Regions from separate parts of the Arthrobacter sp. zg-Y916 genome, predicted to be linked through region 2. Evidence: riboswitches for the same ligand, from Rfam matches in the RefSeq annotation. Region 2 holds a riboswitch; each other region holds the start of a gene.
The links. Region 2 has a riboswitch for S-adenosylmethionine ahead of LOC59_RS08125 (flavin reductase family protein). Riboswitches for the same ligand answer to the same signal wherever they lie in the genome.
Positions count from the first base shown of each region.

Region 1: linked by a shared signal. The riboswitch ahead of LOC59_RS10290 (bifunctional o-acetylhomoserine/o-acetylserine sulfhydrylase) and the one ahead of LOC59_RS08125 (flavin reductase family protein) in region 2 are both predicted to bind S-adenosylmethionine.
Region 3: linked by a shared signal. The riboswitch ahead of LOC59_RS06805 (MetQ/NlpA family ABC transporter substrate-binding protein) and the one ahead of LOC59_RS08125 (flavin reductase family protein) in region 2 are both predicted to bind S-adenosylmethionine.

Region 1 covers NZ_JAJJOD010000006.1:21,424-27,406, forward strand. The annotation lists gene LOC59_RS10275 (SGNH/GDSL hydrolase family protein) at 16-912, shown strand; gene LOC59_RS10280 (DUF3995 domain-containing protein) at 964-1,479, opposite strand; gene metX (homoserine O-acetyltransferase MetX) at 1,518-2,654, opposite strand; gene LOC59_RS10290 (bifunctional o-acetylhomoserine/o-acetylserine sulfhydrylase) at 2,651-3,967, opposite strand; SAM riboswitch class IV at 4,035-4,152, opposite strand; gene LOC59_RS10295 (VOC family protein) at 4,299-4,940, shown strand; gene LOC59_RS10300 (hypothetical protein) at 5,377-5,983, shown strand, end outside.
Region 2 covers NZ_JAJJOD010000003.1:241,957-247,939, forward strand. The annotation lists gene LOC59_RS08105 (replication-associated recombination protein A) at 1-1,104, opposite strand, end outside; gene LOC59_RS08110 (PhzF family phenazine biosynthesis protein) at 1,186-2,022, opposite strand; gene LOC59_RS08115 (hypothetical protein) at 2,175-2,483, shown strand; gene LOC59_RS08120 (MFS transporter) at 2,480-2,827, shown strand; SAM riboswitch class IV at 2,930-3,049, shown strand; gene LOC59_RS08125 (flavin reductase family protein) at 3,098-3,604, shown strand; gene LOC59_RS08130 (ATP-binding protein) at 3,692-4,810, shown strand; gene aspS (aspartate--tRNA ligase) at 4,884-5,983, opposite strand, start outside.
Region 3 covers NZ_JAJJOD010000002.1:317,366-323,348, forward strand. The annotation lists gene LOC59_RS06795 (hypothetical protein) at 1-314, shown strand, start outside; gene LOC59_RS06800 (macrolide 2'-phosphotransferase) at 316-1,215, opposite strand; SAM riboswitch class IV at 1,372-1,489, shown strand; gene LOC59_RS06805 (MetQ/NlpA family ABC transporter substrate-binding protein) at 1,568-2,443, shown strand; gene LOC59_RS06810 (methionine ABC transporter ATP-binding protein) at 2,540-3,544, shown strand; gene LOC59_RS06815 (methionine ABC transporter permease) at 3,546-4,205, shown strand; gene hrpB (ATP-dependent helicase HrpB) at 4,281-5,983, shown strand, end outside.

The DNA.
Region 1 (5,983 bases), on a different contig from region 2:
AGCCATCATGGTCCGGTGAACGAAAACGCTCAGCAGTCCCCCGTACCTCCCGGCCGGCAGACCGGCACCGCTCCGCAGCCCGCCCCGCCCCGTCCGGGCCACCCTTTCAGCCGCTACGTGGCACTGGGTGATTCCTTCACTGAAGGCATCGGTGACCCGAGCCCTGAAAGCCCCGGGGGCAACCGCGGCTGGGCGGACCGGCTGGCTGAGGAACTCGCCGTCGGACACGAGGACTTCGCCTACGCCAATCTGGCCATCCGCGGCCGGCTGCTGAACCAGATCGTCGACGAACAGCTCCAGCCTGCGATCGACCTCAAGCCGGACCTGGTGACCATCTGTGCCGGCGGCAACGACGTCATCCGCCCCGGCGGCGATCCGGACCGCCTGGCCGAGACAATGGACGCCACCATGGCCCGCCTCCGGGAAACCGGCGCAACGGTGGTGCTCTTTACCGGACCGGACATCGGTGCGACGCCGGTGCTGGGCAGCGTCCGCGGACGGGTGGCGACCTACAACGAAAACCTGCGGACTGTGGCGGGATGGCACGACGCCGTGATTGCCGACATGTGGGCACTGCGCGAGCTGAGCAACCCGCAGATGTGGGCACCGGACCGGCTGCACTTTTCACCGCTCGGACACCAAACCATCGCGGCGATGGTGCTCGAAACGCTTGGGGTGCCGCACACGCTGGAGCCGGCCAAGGTCAAGGAGCTGCCGGCCAAGAACTGGCGGACTGCCCGCACGGAAGACCTGGTCTGGGCTCGTGAATACCTGGTGCCGTGGGTGGTGCGCCGGGTGCGCGGGCGCTCCTCGGGGGACGGCATCTCGCCCAAGCGTCCTGATGCCGGCCCTTACTTCGGCACACGCATGCCGCCGGGTTCCTCCGAAGCCGCCGGCACCGGGCCGGTCTAGGGCTCCGGTCTGAGGCGCAGGTCCGGGCTCGGACTGGGCCGGGCCTAAGGCTTAGGCTCCGGGCTCGGTCCGTGCCGGCCGTGACGCGAAGAGGTAGGCCAGGAGGCACGCTCCCCAGCCCAGGAACAACGGGTCCCACAGCAGGGCATGTCCCAGCAGGCCCTGGCTGTCAGCTTCGGGGTCCGCCGGAATCCAGCCGGCCAGGACCGCCGCTGCAGCGGCCGTATTGACGCCTCCGTAAACCACCAGACCGGCGCCTCCTATCCAGCTGAGGACCCGGATCACGCCGGGGAACGGAAACCGGCCATAGGCTGCTGCCAGCGGTATCACGGCTGCCGCAGCCTTCAGCAGCGCCGTCCCGGCGAGCAGCAGTGCTGCTTGCAGCGGCACGTCCTTTGCGGCCTGCACGGCGAACTGTCCCACCGTGGCGAGCAGCCAGCGCCCGCCGAGCGCCCAATACAGGCTGAACCCGGCATGGATCAGGCCGAGGGCGCAGGCAGGCCAGAGGAAGAACCGGCCCCGGGCGGGCCGGGTCCGGTGCCGGCGCTGCGAGATGCTTCTGCGCATCCTTTTATGGTGCCAGCATGCCGCGCCGGCATCGCTGCTTAGGCGAAGAAGTCCTGCTCCAGGACGTCCTTGAGCTGCAGGATGTCAGTCAGGAACCCGTCGTGGCCTATCGGAGCACTGATAACGTGCACTCTGTTGTCTCCGGGCAGCGCTGCTGCCAGTTCATAGGACTGTTCCGGGAAGTACAGCCGGTCCGAATCCACGGCCGCCACGAGGAACTGTGCCTGAGTGGCCGCGAGTGCTTCGACGAGGCTGCCGCGGCCGCGGGCGACGTCGTGGCTCATCAGCGCCTCGGTGAGGATGACGTAGCTGTTGGCGTCGAACCGGTCAGCCAGTTTCCGGCCCTGGTGGTCCAGATAGCTCTCCACCTGGTAGCGGCCGCGGCCGGCTGGAAGCGCAGCACCCAGCGGGTCCTCTCCCGGCTGCGGCGTCCTGCCGAACCGATATTGAAGTTCAGCCTCTGACCGGTAGGTGATGTGCGCGATCCTGCGCGCCAGTCCGAGTCCGGCGAGCGGAGCGCATCCGTTGTAGTAGTCCCCGCCGTTGTAGTCCGGGTCCAGCCGGATGGCTTCGATCTGGGCCTGGGCGAAGGCAATCTGCTCCCCCGTGCTCGCCGCCGTCGCCGCTATCACCGCGCACCGTGCCACCCGGGCAGGTTCAGTCACTGCCCACTCCAGCGCGCGTGCGCCGCCCAGCGATCCGCCCAGCACAGTGTGCCAGCGGCGGATGCCCAGCTGGTCCGCCAGCCGCGCCTCGGCCCGAACCGAGTCCCGGATGGTGACGAACGGGAAACGGGATCCCCAGGGCAGTCCGTGGGGATCCGCCGACGCCGGGCCGGTGGAGCCGTAGCAGCCGCCAACCATGTTGATGGAGACCACGAAGAAACGATCGGTGTCCACGGTCCGCCCCGGCCCCACGAGGCCGTCCCACCAGCCCGGTTCCTCGGTGCTGCCCTGCGCCACGTGGGTACTGCCGGTGAGGGCATGCGGAATCAGGACGGCGTTGGAGGCGTCACCGTTCAGGCGGCCCCAGGTTTCGTAGCCCAGGACGACGTCGGGCAGGCGCCCTCCGGTCTCCAGTTCGAGTTCACCGATCGAGGCGTACTGCAGCACCCCGTCGAGAGTGTGGACGGGGTGCTGCGCTGCGGGTGGATACGTTGTCACGCTGTACTTCATGCTCCCTTGGCGGCGCGGAATCCGGCATCGAGGTCCGCGATGATGTCATCCACGTGCTCCAGCCCGACCGAGAGCCGCACCAGGCCCGGACTGACTCCCGCTGCCGCTTGGGCCTCCGCCCCCAGCTGGCTGTGGGTGGTCGACGCCGGATGGATCACCAGCGAGCGGACGTCGCCGACGTTCGCCACGTGCGAGTGCAGCTGGAGCGCATCGACGAAGCGCTTGCCCGCTTCAACGCCGCCGTCGATTTCAAAGGACACGATCGCACCGGTGCCGCGCGGCCCGTACTTGCGCCCGCGTTCGTACCACGGGCTGGACTCCAGGCCTGCGTACGCGACGGAAAGGACGTCGTCGTGCGCCTCCAGCCATTCCGCGACGGCGACTGCGTTCTCCACGTGCCGCTCCAGCCGGAGGCTGAGGGTTTCCAGGCCCTGGCCGATCAGGAAAGCGTTGAACGGAGATACTGCCGAGCCGAGGTCGCGCAGCAGCTGGACCCGTGCCTTGAGGATGAACGCCAGGTTGGCGCCAAGTGCACCGTTGACCCCGAGGTCCCGGGCATACACCAGGCCGTTGTAGCTCTCATCAGGGGTGTTAAAGCCGGGGAACTTTTCCGGATCGGCTGCAAAGTCGAAGTTGCCGGAGTCCACGATCACGCCCGCCATCGCGGTGCCGTGCCCGCCGAGATACTTGGTGGCGGAGTGCACCACGATGTCCGCTCCCCATTCGATGGGACGGATGAGATACGGGGTGGACAGGGTGTTGTCCACGATCAGGGGAATGCCCGCCTCATGCGCGACAGCGGAGAGTCCTTCCAGGTCCAGGACGTCCTGGCGCGGATTGGAGACAACTTCGCCGAAGAAGGCTTTGGTGTTGGGCTGTACGGCTTCGCGCCACTGGTCCAGGTTGTCCGGGTCGGCGACGAAGGTGACGTCGATGCCGAACTTCTTCAGCGTGTGCTTGAAGAGGTTATAGGTTCCGCCGTACAGGCTGGGGCTGGCCACAATGTGGTCCCCTGCCTGGGCCAGGTTGAGGATCGCGTAGGTTTCCGCGGCCTGCCCGGAGGCAAGCAGCAAGGCCCCAACACCTCCTTCCAGGGAGGCGATGCGGTTCTCCACTGCTTCCTGCGTGGGGTTGCCGATCCGGGTGTAGATCGGAGCCAGCTCTGCGAGCGCAAAACGGTTCGCTGCAGCTTCCGCGCTGGGGAAAACGAAGGACGTCGTTTGGTAGATGGGAAGGGCACGGGCGCCGGTGGTGGCGTCGGGCTCCTGTCCTGCATGGATCTGGCGGGTTTCGAATGACCAGTTGGCAGACATGTTGCTCCCTTAATGACCAGGGGCCCCACAGGTACCGATGCCGGAAGAACTCCGGTACCAGACGTGTGGCCCGCGCTTGCCGGACACCCTTTGTGGTGTCCAGCCAGGTCTTCACCCGGGGCACCCCACCGCGGTTGGAGGGTTGCCGGCCAGCAAGCCGGGGCTATCTGCTGGCACTCATGACCTGTACCTATAGAACCAACGGAGCCGGAGTTGCGCAACCCATATGACGCAGCGTGAATCCGGGAAAAATCCGCTGATCCAGATACCTTTTGCGGAGCTAAGGCTTGCCTTGGTCGAGACACAGGTCACAACGTGCCAAGATGTTCGCATGCGCCTGGATCATGTTTCTTATGCCTGCGAATCCGACGGCCTGCTGGCCACCACGGAACGTATTGCTTCTGCCCTTGGAACCGACTTCGTCAAGGGCGGGGTGCACCCCCGCTTTGGCACCCGGAACATGATCATTCCGCTGGCCAACCACCAGTATCTGGAAGTGGTTGAGGTCCTGAACCATCCCGCTTCCGACAAGGCACCCTTCGGCCAGGCCGTCCGTGCACGCTCCGAGGCAGGCGGCGGCTGGATGGGATGGTGCGTCGCCGTGGAGGACCTCGCACCCTTCGAAGAACGGCTCGGCCGCTCCGCCGTCCCCGGAAACCGTAAGTTCCCCGACGGCCAGGAACTGACCTGGCAGCAGATCGGCATCAACGGCCTGATCGCCGACCCGCAGGTCCCGTACATGCTCCGCTGGGATGAGGACAAGGCGGACCTGCACCCCTCCCGTGCCTTTGCCGGCACGGTCTCCCTGGAATCCCTCACCATTGCCGGCTCCGCCCAGCGCGTCACCGAGTGGCTCGGCCAGCCGGTGGAGAAGCCGCTCGACGGCCTTGACGTCACCTGGGTCTCCCCCAAGGGAACCCCCGGCATCATGTCTGTGACGTTCGGGACTGACAAGGGACTCGTCGAGATCTAGTTCTGCATTCGCACCGGTTTGCGACACATGCACCGGTTTGCGACACACGCACGTCCCCAAACCGGAGCGATCTTCACAGGTCCGGATTGGCCCCGCGGCGCCGTCTTTGGCCCCCAGGCGCTGCGGTCCCCTCCGGCGATGGAAGTACCCCTGCACATTTGGACGCCCGCCGGCTCGGGACACCCATTGGGTGGGGATGTTCCTCCGCTTCGGGACTGCCCTGCCAGTTTGGGACAATCCTGCGCGGCACCGCGGCCGGAAAGTCCCAAACCGGCAGGCCCGTCCCAGACTGCAGGGTTTTCACTGCGGCTGCACTCCAATTAAGGACTGCACCCCTGCGAAGGACAGCTCTGCACAGGGACTCCCCACCACATGGGTTTTCCACAGACAGCCTCTTCCATGACCAAACCAGGTAATGGCGGAGCACGGTTGGCACATGTCGATGAACTTCTTGTTTTCAGCAGAGGCCGACCTGGACGGACAGTGCCGCCGTTCACTCGCACGCAGGTGCACCTCCGGGGAATTGATTCGCCTGCGGCAAGGTATTTATGTCAAGGCATACGAGTGGCGGAACCTCGCTCCGTGGGAACGTGAACGCACCCGGCTAGCCGCAGCCGTTCAGGGCGGACAATCCCAGCGGGTACTCATCCAGCAGTCCGCAGCGGCCATCTGGGGAATTCCGACCATCGGCTCATCTCCGCAGATCATGTTCCTCGCGCCCGGCGATACGCACGGACGCAGCCGAGGAGACCTTCGCTGGGCTGAACGCCGGTTGCTGGAACCGGTCACGTCCGTGGACGGACTAGCCGTCACCGGCAGAGCCCAGACCGTGCTGGACATGGCCGCTAATCTGCCCTTTGAACGCTCCGTCCCCGCAATGGACCACGTCCTCCGTCCGGATGTCCGCCGTGCGCTTCCTCCGATGGCGAAGGAAGAGCTCAGGGATCTGGCGCAAGGGCTGCGGGCCCATACCAAACGCGCCCGTGCCCTGCGCGTCATCGACTTCGCTGACCCCCGCTCCGAATCTCCGGGGGAATCCTATT
Region 2 (5,983 bases):
GGCAATGTGCACCACCGCCTCGGCAAGGATCAGCCGGCCCTCAGGCATGCCGATCATCTGCACCGCCTGGGCGGCGGCTACGGCGGTCTGCAGCGCGGTCGGGTCCGCCATGCCCACGTCTTCGGCAGCCGAGATCATGAGCCGCCGGGAGATGAACCGCGGGTCCTCCCCCGCTTCGAGCATCTTGGCCAGGTAGTGCAGGGCGGCGTCGACGTCGGAGCCCCGCAGCGACTTGATGAAGGCACTGGTGACGTCGTAGTGCTGGTCCCCCGCGCGGTCATAGCGCAGGGCCGCGACGTCCAGGGCCTGTTCGGCATGCTCAAGGAGGACGGCAGGAACCTCCACGTCCGGATCACGTTCGGAATAGGCGACGCCGGCTGCGGCTTCCAGCGCGGTCAGCCCGCGCCGGGCATCCCCGGCCGCGAGGCGGACCAGGTGCTCGAGTGCTTCGTCGCTGAGTTCCACCCGGCCGGCGAGGCCGCGTTCATCCTTGACGGCGCGGACCAGCAGCGCCGCAATGTCTTCTTCGGTGAGCGGCTTCAGCGTCAGGAGCAGTGACCGTGAGAGCAGCGGGGAAACAACGGAGAAGGACGGGTTCTCCGTGGTCGCCGCGATCAGGACCACCCAGCGGTTCTCCACCCCGGGCAGCAGCGCATCCTGCTGTGCCTTGTTGAAGCGGTGGATCTCGTCGAGGAAGAGCACGGTTGTGACGCCGTGCAGGTCCCTGGACGTCAGGGCCTCATCCATGACCCGGCGGACGTCCTTCACGCCGGAGGTGATTGCCGAGAGCTCCACGAATTTGCGGCCCGGGCCGCGGGCGACCACGTGGGCAAGTGTGGTCTTGCCGGTTCCCGGAGGGCCCCAGAGCATGACCGAGGACGGGCCCGCAGGTCCGCCCTGCGGCGCTTCGGCAAGGGTCCGCAGCGGTGATCCGGGGGTGAGCAGGTGCTGCTGGCCCACCACCTCATCCAGGCTGCGGGGGCGCATGCGTACCGCCAGGGGGCTGCGCGGGCGCTGCCGGGCCCCGTCGTCGTCCCGTTCCCCGGCCGCGTCGCCGCCGTCCCCGGGGTCCTGGTCCTCATCGCTGCTGAACAAGTCATTCACGCTTCAAGGCTACCGCCCCGCCGAGAGGCCACTTACGGCTCTTTTCAGCGCTGAAACGAGCCGTAACTGGCCTCTCGCGGGTCAGAGCGTGACGGAACCGTCGATGCAGGTGACCGACTCGCCGCCGATCCAGATCCGGCCCTCCCGGGTGAACACCCGCACCAGGCCGGAACGGTGGACGGCTGTGCCCTGGGTGACGGTGTAGCGTTCTTCGGCGATGCCCTGGCCGATCAGCCATTGGGCCAGGCCTGCGTTGAGGCTGCCCGTGACCGGGTCCTCCGAGACACCCAGGCCGGGCGCGAAGGCACGTACCTCGAAGTCCGTCTCCGCCGATTCGGGCTGCGGGCCTATGACCCCCACCCGGAGGCCGCCAATCGCTGCATGGTCCGGCGTCAGCGACAGCACCGTTTCGGCGTCAGGGAGCAGCAGTCCCAGCCAGCCCGGACCGTTGTCCACCCACTGGTGGCCCTTGACCTGGTCCGGCCGCAGGCCCAGGGCGGCTGTGACCCTGGCCAGAATGTCCTCTTCCACGGGTCCGGTGCGGATCAGGCGGGGCGCCGCGAACGCAGCGAGGCCGGCATTGACGCGCAGGGGAACCAGGCCGATTCCACATTCCTGGACCACGAGGCCCGGTTTCATCGGGGTGTTTCCCGCTTCCGTCCAGGCGTGGCAGGTGCCCAGCGTAGGGTGCCCGGCGAACGGTATCTCCCCTCCGGGCGTGAAGATCCGGACCCGGTAGTCAGCCTCGTCCTGGATGGCCGGGAGCACGAAGGTCGTCTCCGACAGATTCGTCCAGCGGGCAAACTGCTGCATCTGCTCGTCGTCGAGGCCCTCCCCGTCCAGCACTACCGCAAGCGGGTTGCCCTGGTACGGCTTGTTGCCGAAGACGTCTACCTGTTTGAACCAGCGTTGTCTCATGCGGACACTGTAATGGCTGGCCGGGGCGGTACCGTTCCTATTCCCGTGTCCGTTGCTGGCTGGGATCGGCGCATGAACAGAGCGCCCGCCGGGAGGAAAGCAGCCGGAACTGCCGCCGTGCTGCTTGGCGGGTCCGCGGATCCTCGATTTCCTTGTTCCGTTGTGGGCCGGCAGCGGGCTGGCTGGCGGATAAGCGCCCGAGGACCGTCACCGCGGCGTCCGGCGCCCTGCTCTATGCCGTGAGCTGTCTCGGCTACGCGCTGGCCGGTTCCTTGTCCGTTGCCTTCGGCGCAGCGATCCTCGGCGGTGTGGGCGGGGCCCTCTTCTGGGTGTCCATCCGCGCCCTTGCCGCAGAGTTCCCGGACCGTGACTCAGGTTCCATGGCTGGCCTGCTCTCTTCCGAAGCGTTTGGTCGTGCTGCTTTGCGCTCCGCGCAGGCGTCCGACGTCGCCGGAAGATGATCCCGGGCCGGTCCAGGACGCGCCGCCGCGCTCTGGGTACTCACCAGCGTTTCCTGGCACTGCTGCCGCCGATGTACGGGGAGGTCGCCGCGGAACTGAACCCGCGCCGCCTCGGCCGGGCGATGAGCATCCTAGGCAACGCGGGCCAGCTCGGCTCGGCCATTGGTTCGCTGCTGGCGGGCTTCCTCTACGCCGGGGGCTCCTGGCTGGCAGCCTGCCTGGTCTTCGCTGCAGTTCTGCTCGCTGGAGGTGTGCTGGGACCGTTGGCGCTGGCGAAGATAGGCGTCCGGGACCGTCCCGGTTCGGCCGCGGCGGACACATCCCTGGAGCTGCTGCCGGAATAGCGGGCGCGCCCTAAGACAGCCCGTTACGAACTGTTGCGGCGTGTGTACGCCTCACAGCGCGGGTTTGCGCGCGGGATACCGCGCCCCTAGATTGGTAGCCAGAATCAAGAGTTCCAGCCAGAGGCCCTGGCCGGCTGGACGGCAACCCTCTCGCCGTAGCGGGGTGCTCCAGGTGACGATTCGGCGGCTCCGGCGGATTTCCCGGTGCCGCAAGTACAGCGCCGCATCCGGCTCCTTGCCGCAGGCTGCGCGTCAGGCAGAGGAATCTTCATGGCACTCGAAACCGATCTCCAGCCAAATGCACTGCGCCAGGCCTTTGGGCGCTTCCCGTCCGGAATCGCAGCACTCTGCGCCGAAGTTGACGGCGCCCCGCAGGGAATCGTGGCCTCCTCCTTTACTGTCGGGGTGTCCATGGATCCGCCCCTGGTGATGTTCGCCGTGCAGAACACCTCCCGCACCTGGCCGGTACTGCGTTCGGCGGGCCGGATCGGAGTGTCCATCCTGGGCACGGGGCACGACGGCGTCTGCCGCCAGATCGCTTCCCGGGACGGCGACCGGTTTGCAGGCCTGAGCCTGCACGAAGCAGAGACCGGTGCACTGTTCCTGGACGAGGCAGCGCTCTGGCTCGAATGCTCGGTCGAAAACGAGGTTCCGGCCGGGGACCACGCCGTCGTCCTGCTTCGGGTGCACGGCTATTCCACTCACGACGGCGCCCATGAGCCGCTGGTCTTCCACGGTTCGGCGTTCCGCAATCTGGCTGTCCCTGCCTTCGCCTGACCAGCCTCAAACTCACAGAACTCATATAGACTCATCGAGCCCGCGCAAACTCACAAAGCACACAGCGACTCACAGGAGTCTGTCCGCATGGAAAACCCGTTCCGACCTTCCGCCGGGGCCACTCCCCCGCAAATCCTGGGACGGGAGGGCGTGCTGGATGAGTTCCAGTACGGACTCCGTTTGGGGTCCGGCGCCCCCGGCCTGCTGACGATCTTTACCGGTGCACGGGGCATCGGCAAGACCGTCATGCTCGGCGCCGCACATGACCTGGCCCGCGAAAGCGGCTGGGCTGTCATCTCCGAGACCGCCACGCCGGGATTCGTCGGCCGCATTGGCGAATCGATGCGCCGCCTGGCCGAGGAACTGGGGGACGGGCCCAAGACCCGCCGCATCACCGCCCTCGCAGCTGCCGGTTTCAGCATTACGACCCAGCTGCCGCCCGAACGGCAGGTCGCGTGGCGCGGTGTCGGGGAGGAACTGTTGACCCTCCTGGACGAACACCGCACCGGCCTCATCATCAGCGTGGACGAGATCCACGCCGCTGACCGAAGCGAGCTCGCGCAGCTTGCCGCCAGCGTGCAGCATTTCATCCAGGCCCGGCTGCCGATCGGACTGGTCTTCGCGGGGCTGCCAGCGGCAGTTTCGGATCTGCTGAACGAGGGCGTGGCGACGTTCCTGCGCCGGGCCGACAAGATCGACCTGCATGCCGCTGCTGTGCGGGAGGTTGAAGAGTCCTTTGCTTCAACCTTTGCCGGCGCCGGCTTCCAGATCAGCCCCGATCTGGTGAGCCGCGCCGCACAGGCGACCGGCGGCTATCCGTTCCTGATCCAGCTGGTGGGCTACTTCCTCTGGCGGGAGGCGGAGACGCAGGCCGGCCACCTCGGAACGGATGCCGTCCAGCGGGCCATAGACGCAGCCCACCGGCGCAACGCGCGCACCGTCATTGAGGCAGCCCTGGCGACGGCGTCGGCCAAGGACCGGGAATTTCTCTCAGCCATGGCGGTGGATGACGGCCCGTCCCTGGCCGGCGACATCGGCCGCCGCCTTGGCGCGAAAACCAACCTGGTGGCCAACTACCGGTCCCGGCTGCTGGCAGCCGGACTTATCGAGTCCACCGGACACGGCAAAGTGGACTTCGCCATCCCGGGCCTGCGGCAGCACCTGCGCCGTCAGGCGGGCATGAGCGCTCTACCCGCAGAACCCTAAAAAGCACAGACGCTTAAAGCACAGAGCCCGGCCGCCTAAGTGGCGGCCGGGCCCTTATGCAGGCTGGGTCGGGCTAGGAAGCGGGAGCCTCGGCCGGCTTGTCCTGCTTCTTCTCCGGCTTGAAGTCGACGCCGGCTTCCTTGCGCTGCTGGGCACTGATCGGCGCCGGAGCGGAGGTCAGCGGATCGTAGCCGCCGCCGGACTTCGGGAAGGCGATGACGTCGCGGATCGAGTCGGCGCCGGCCAGCAGGGCCACCACACGGTCCCAGCCGAAGGCGATGCCGCCGTGCGGCGGAGCGCCGTACTTGAAGCCTTCGAGCAGGAAGCCGAACTGCTCCTGGGCGGTCTCCTCGGAGATGCCCATGACCTTGAACACGCGTTCCTGCACATCGCGCTGGTGGATACGGATGGAACCGCCGCCGATCTCATTGCCGTTGCAGACAATGTCGTAGGCGTAGGCCAGGGCCGAGCCGGGATCCGCGTCGAAGGTGTCCATGAACTCGGGCTTCGGGGAGGTGAAGGCGTGGTGCACCGCAGTCCACTCGCCTTCGCCTGCGGCGACGTCACCGGCGGCAACGGCCGCGGCGGCGGGCTCGAACATCGGGGCGTCAACGATCCAGACGAAAGCCCAGTCCTTCGGATCGATGAGGCCGGTGCGGTGGCCGATTTCAACACGGGCAGCGCCAAGCAGGGCCCGCGCCGAGGACGCGTCGCCGGCGGCGAAGAAGATGCAGTCGCCGGGCTTGGCGCCGACCTTCTCTGCCAGGTTTTCGCGCTCGAAGTCGGTGAGGTTCTTGGCGACCGGTCCGGTGAGGGTTCCGTCTTCCTGAACCAGGACGTAGGCCAGGCCCTTGGCACCGCGCTGCTTGGCCCATTCCTGCCAGGCATCGAGGGTGCGGCGGGCCTGCGAGGCACCGCCGGGCATGACCACGGCGCCGACGTAGGGTGCCTGGAAGACGCGGAAGGTGGTGTCCTTGAAGAACTCGGTGAGCTCGGTCAGTTCCAGGCCGAAGCGCAGGTCCGGCTTGTCCGAACCGTAGCGGGCCATGGCATCGGCGTAGGTCATCCGGGCGATCGGGGTCTGGATCTCGACGCCGATCAGCTTCCAGAGTGCCTTCACGATCTGCTCGCCGAGGGCAATGATGTCATTCTCTTCGACGAAGCTCGCTTCGA
Region 3 (5,983 bases), on a different contig from region 2:
ACCGGGAACGGCGCGGGCCCGAAGACGCCCAGGAGCGCGACGGCGGCAGTGACGAAGCCCGGCCGGATCGGCAGGACACCCAGGACGGGGATGATCCGAAGCCCGGCAAGGAGAATGCTGACGGCCAGGCCGACGAAGGCCGGGAAGACGGACAGCACGACGACGGGGCCGATGGCGGTGACCGCGGTGATCGGGAAGATCGGGACGGCGACCGCGGCAAGGGCGGAGGCCACGGCCGCGGCGGCCACCACGGCGACGCCCCCGAGGACGGCGACGCGCCTGAGGAATCAGAGACTCCGGCGGAACAGTCCTGACTTAGGACGGCAGCAGTTGCGCGGAGGCTGTCTCGCGGTGCGCGGGTTCGCCGGAGGCGAGGGCAAACAGCGCGTAGTTCAACGGGCCGGCCGCTATCAGCGCCGTGCACCGTTCGGCAAGGTGCGGCTCGGTGAGCCCTGTCGCGTCCTGGTACCAGCGGACCACGTCGTCGAGGGAACCCGGCGAGATGAGGTGCACGTACATAAACTCCAGGGCCGGGTCACTCACCTTCGCCGTGGTCCAGTCCAATACGGAGACGATCCGTTTGGCGTCATCGAGCAGCAGATGCGCGGGATACAGCTCCCCATGGGTCAGCACCGTCCGCTGCGGCCAGAGCCGGTCATCGGCCAGCCACTGTTCCCAGCCGGCCAGCAGCTCCGGGGCGATGCGGAACTCGGCGCGCACCTGTTCCAGTCCCTTCGACCAGTGCCGGCGGACGCCGTCGGGAGTCTCGGCCGGGATGCCCGCGGCGGCCGCGGCCGCCGCGTCCATCCCGTGCAGCGACGCGATCAATCCGGCCAGGGAGTGGAGGTACGTCGGATCCGACGGGTCAAAGTGCCATTCGGGCTGGTTGTCCGGGTCCACCGTGAGCCCCGGGCTGCCCGGAAGCAGGGGATAGGCAATGAGGTCCGAACTCTGGATCTTCCATTCCGGAACCGCTGCAGGAAGGCGCGGACGCACGAAATCCAGGATCGCCTGCTCGCGTTCCTGGCCGGCGGCAACGTCCGCGCGCCGTGGGATCCGAAGTACCCAGTCCCCGCCGTCCGGTGCGGAGGCGAAAGCGACCCGGTAATCCAGTCCGGCTTCGTTGAAACGGACGGTGCCTGGTTCCAGGGCGAGTCCGTGCCGTGCTGCCAGAGTGCATATATCGGCTGCCGTCAGATCCCGCGCTTCGCTCATGGCTTCCTTTTCTCCCTTTCTCCCGGTTTCCAAGGCCCCGCCCGGGGCTGGTTCCGTGACGTCCTGTTACGCAGGATGTCATGTGCCACTGCATAAGTCGTCATAAAGCAGGCGCGTTTTGGTTACGTGGCCCAGATGTTCCTAGCCTAGGGACGGAATCAAGAGTTCCAGCCAATGGCCCTGGCCGGCTGGACAGCAACCCTCTCGTCGTAGCGGGGTGCTCCAGGTGATGATTCGGCCTCGGCGGAGACTTTCCGCGAGGCAAGTACGGCGCCGGCACTGCCCTCCAGCGGCCTGCGCCTCCACCTTGTCCGCGGAGCGCCGCGGACCCTTTTGGGAGAAGAGCCACACCATGAAACTCAGCAGAATCCTGGCGATTGCAGCCGCCCCGCTCCTGGCACTGACGATGGCCGCCTGCGGCTCAGCCTCCGGGGACGAAGGCACTGTGAAGATCGGCGTGGTTGGAGCCAGCGATCCGTACTGGGCCACCTACAGCGAGGCCGCGAAGGCGGAAGGCATCGACGTCGAAATCGTTGACTTTGCCGAGTACACGCAGCCGAACCCGGCACTGACCGAGGGCGAACTGGACCTGAACCAGTTCCAGCACATCATCTACCTGGCCCGCTACAACGTTGCCAGCGGCGGAGACCTCACACCGATTGGCTCCACGGCCATCTACCCGCTGGGCCTGTACTCCACCCAGTACGATTCGGTGGAAGACATCCCCGAGGGCTCGACGGTGGCGGTGCCCAACGACGAAAGCAACCTGGCCCGCGGCTTGCTGGTGCTGCAGTCAGCCGGGCTGGTCAGCCTCAAGGACGGCGGCAGCGTCTTCGCGACCCTTGACGACCTCGACGAAGCCAAGTCAAAGGTCAAGGTGACCACCCTCGAGGCTTCCCTGACCCCCACGTCGCTTCCCGACGTCGCAGCAGCGATCGTCAACAACGACTTCGTCGAAGACGCGGGCCTCAAGGCCGAAGACGCCATTGCCCAGGACGATCCGTCGGATCCCAAGGCCATCCCGTACGTCAACATCTTCGCAGCGCGTGCCGGCGAGGAGGAGAACGAGACCTACCTCAAGCTCGTGCAGATCTACCAGGAAACGCAGGCTGTCCAGGACGGTGTCCAGGAGGCTTCAGGCAACACCGCCGAATTCCTGAAGGTCCCGGTCCAGGACCTGCGCGATTCGCTCGCCGAGGTCCAGCAGGACATCGAAAACCTGGACTAGTTCCTGCCCGTTCCACCGCGTCCCGGGGGGGGGGGGGGGGGGGGGCGGGGGGGGGGGGGGGGCTCGGGAAACCACGCCCGCAACTCCCAGCGCGACGTGTCCAAGACCTACCCGCCCGCCCGCCGGGGCGAAGAGCCGGTCACGGCGCTGCGGGACATCAACCTGGAGATCGAAGCCGGCGAAATCTACGGAATCATCGGCTACTCCGGAGCGGGAAAAAGCACCCTGGTCCGGTTGATCAACGCGCTGGAGACTGCAACCTCCGGCGACATCACGGTCGACGGCCGGCAGGTCACGGGCGTCCCGGAGCGGCAGCTGCGGCAGCTGCGCCTGGACATCGGGATGATCTTCCAGCAGTTCAACCTCTTTAACTCCAAAACCGTCCGCAACAACGTGGCCTATCCGCTGCGGGTAGCGGGCCGGAGCAGGGCTGAAATTGCCGCACGGACCGCCGAGCTCCTGGACTTCGTGGGACTCACGGACAAGGCGGACAACTTCCCGGAGCAGCTCTCCGGCGGGCAAAAGCAGCGCGTGGGCATTGCCCGCGCCCTGGCAGCGTCGCCCAAGATCCTCCTCGCAGACGAAGCCACGTCGGCCCTTGACCCGGAGACCACGCATGAGGTCTTGGAACTGCTGCGCCGGGTGAATCGCGAGCTGGGCATCACGATCGTGGTGATTACCCACGAAATGGACGTCATCAAGAACCTGGCCACCAAGGTCGCCGTCATGGACGGAGGACGGATCGTGGAACAGGGTGAAGTGTTCGAGGTGTTTTCCAACCCCCGCGAGGAATCCTCACGGAAGTTCGTTTCCACTGTGGTCCGGGGCGTTCCTTCAGCGGCCGACCTGGCGACGCTGCGAAACAGGCACGAGGGAAGAATGGTCACCCTGTCCTTCCGGGACGGCGGCGCGTCCCAGTCGGACGTGTTCGTTGAACTGGCAGCCGCCGGAGTGGAGTTCGAACTGGTCTACGGCGGCATCAATGACATTTCCGGCCGCGCGTTCGGCCACCTGACGCTGGCGCTCAAGGGCGCCGACCAGGCGATCGACGGCGCCCTTGCCGCCGTCGGGCACGGCATCAAAGTGACGGAGCTGAACTGACATGGAAGACCTCATACCCCTGACCCCGCAGCTGTGGACTGCTATCGGAGAGACCCTCTACATCGTGGGCCTGAGCCTCCTGTTCGGCGGAATCGGCGGACTGCTGATCGGCATGGGCCTCTACACGACGCGCCAGGGAGCGCTGCTGGCCAACCGTGCGGTGTTCGGCACGCTGAACGTCCTCGTGAACATCTTCCGGCCCATCCCCTTCATCATTTTCCTGGCCGCGGCCCAGCCGCTGGCCCGCTCCGTTACCGGCAGCGGGATCGGCAACAACGCGATCATCTTCACGCTGTCGCTTGCCGCAGCATTCGGCATCAGCCGCATCGTGGAGCAGAACCTGCTCACCGTGCAGCCCGGAGTCATCGAGGCAGCGCGGTCCATCGGTGCCGGGCGGCGGCGGATCATCTTCACGATCCTCATTCCGGAGGCACTTGGTCCGCTGATCCTGGGCTACACCTACATCTTCGTGGCCCTCGTGGACATGTCCGCAGTGGCCGGCTACGTCGGCGGCGGGGGACTGGGCAACTTCGCCATCCAGTACGGCTACCGGCAGTTCAATCCGGTGGTCACCTGGGCCGCCGTCGCAGTCATCATCGTCCTGGTGCAGCTCGTGCAGTTCCTGGGCAATCAGGCGGCCCGAAAGGCGCTCCGCAGGTAGCAGCTCACCTCAGATCACCGTCCCGCCGTGGCGGAGGTGCACGGGACGGTACGCACGGGAGGGGAGAATGGTGGGGTGAGTGTTCCTGGACCGTCTGCCGCCGGCTATCAGAGCGGGCCTTTTGACCTGGACCGCATCGGTGCCGGGCTGGTCTTCGCGCGTTCGCTTTCCGAGCTGGCCGCTGCGCTGCGGGAGAGCGGGAACGCCGTCGTCCAGGCGCCCCCGGGTACCGGTAAAACCACCCTGGTGCCCCCGCTGGCTGCCAACCTGGCAGCACGGACTGAGGGCCCCCGCCGGGTAGTGGTGACCCAGCCGCGGCGGGTTGCGGCCAGGGCGGCAGCCCGGCGGCTGGCGGCGCTCGACGGCGGGGCCGCAGGCGGTGCCGTCGGCTACACCGTCAGGGGCGAAAGCCTCGCCGGCCCGGACAACGTGGTGGAATTCGTGACCCCGGGCATCCTGCTTCGCCGGCTCCTGGCTGATCCTTCGCTCCAAGACACCGCTGCCGTCGTCCTGGATGAGGTCCATGAGCGCGGCCTGGAGTCCGATCTGCTGGTGGGCATGCTGGCCGAAGTACGGGAACTCCGTGAAGACCTGATGCTCATCGCCATGTCAGCGACGCTGGAAACCTCTCGCTTCGCCGAGATCATAGCCGCTGAAAGCTCAGTTTCCCCGGCGCCGGTGATCGACTGTCCCTCGGTCCTTCATCCCCTGGACGTCCGCTGGCAGCCCACCAGGGCCGCCCGCCTGGACGAGCGCGGAGTGACGCGCGGATTCCTGGACGAACTTGCCGGAATAGCGGCAGACGCCCATGCCCGCGCGCTGGCAGCGGACCCGGAAACTGACGCACTGGTCTTTGTTCCCGGTGCCCGCGAAGTCTCGCACGTGGCCTCCCGGCTGAAGCACCTGGCCGGAAACGCTGCCGACGTGGTGGAACTGCATGGACAGGTACGCCCGGCAGAACAGGACCGCGCAGTTTCCGGACGCCTGCCGCACGGTCGGCCGCGGATTATCGTGGCAACCTCACTGGCCGAGTCCTCCCTGACTGTGCCGGGAGTACGGCTGGTGGTGGACTCCGGGCTGGCCCGTGAGCCGCGGCGCGATGCAGTCCGGGGAATGTCCGGCCTGGTCACCGTCAGCTGTTCCCGGGCCTCGGCGCAGCAGCGTGCCGGCCGTGCAGCGCGCCAGGGCCCCGGAACAGTGGTCCGCGCCTATCCGGAGGCCGCGTACGCCGCCGCTCCGGCGCAGGCCACGCCGGAAGCCGCCGCCGCGGACCTTACGACGGCTGCCCTTCTCCTGGCCTGCTGGGGAACTCCCGGCGGGCGCGGATTGAGGCTTCCCGACCCGCTGCCGCCGGCTGCCGTCGCAGACGCGGAGAAGGTGCTGCGCGGCATCGGAGCAATCGACAGTCAAGGACTGGCGACGCCCGCCGGCCGGAAGCTGGCGCGCATCCCTGCAGACCCGCAGCTTGCCCGCGCCCTGCTGGACGGAACGCGCGTGATTGGTGACCGGGCCGCGGCGGAAATCACCGCCATGGTTGCCGGCGACTACCGGCCGGCGGGCTCTGACCTTGGGCGGCTCCTCTCCGGCCTGCGGGCAGGAACCGAACCCGGAGCCAGTGCCTGGTCCATTGAAGTGCGGCGCATGGAACGCCTGGCCCGTACACACGCCCTGGATTCAGGGACCGGCAGCGACAGCCGGACCGGGCATCAGCGTGAACCTTGGGAATCCGTGGGCTACATGGTGGCGCTGGCGTTTCCGGCGCGGGTGGCCCGCCGGGT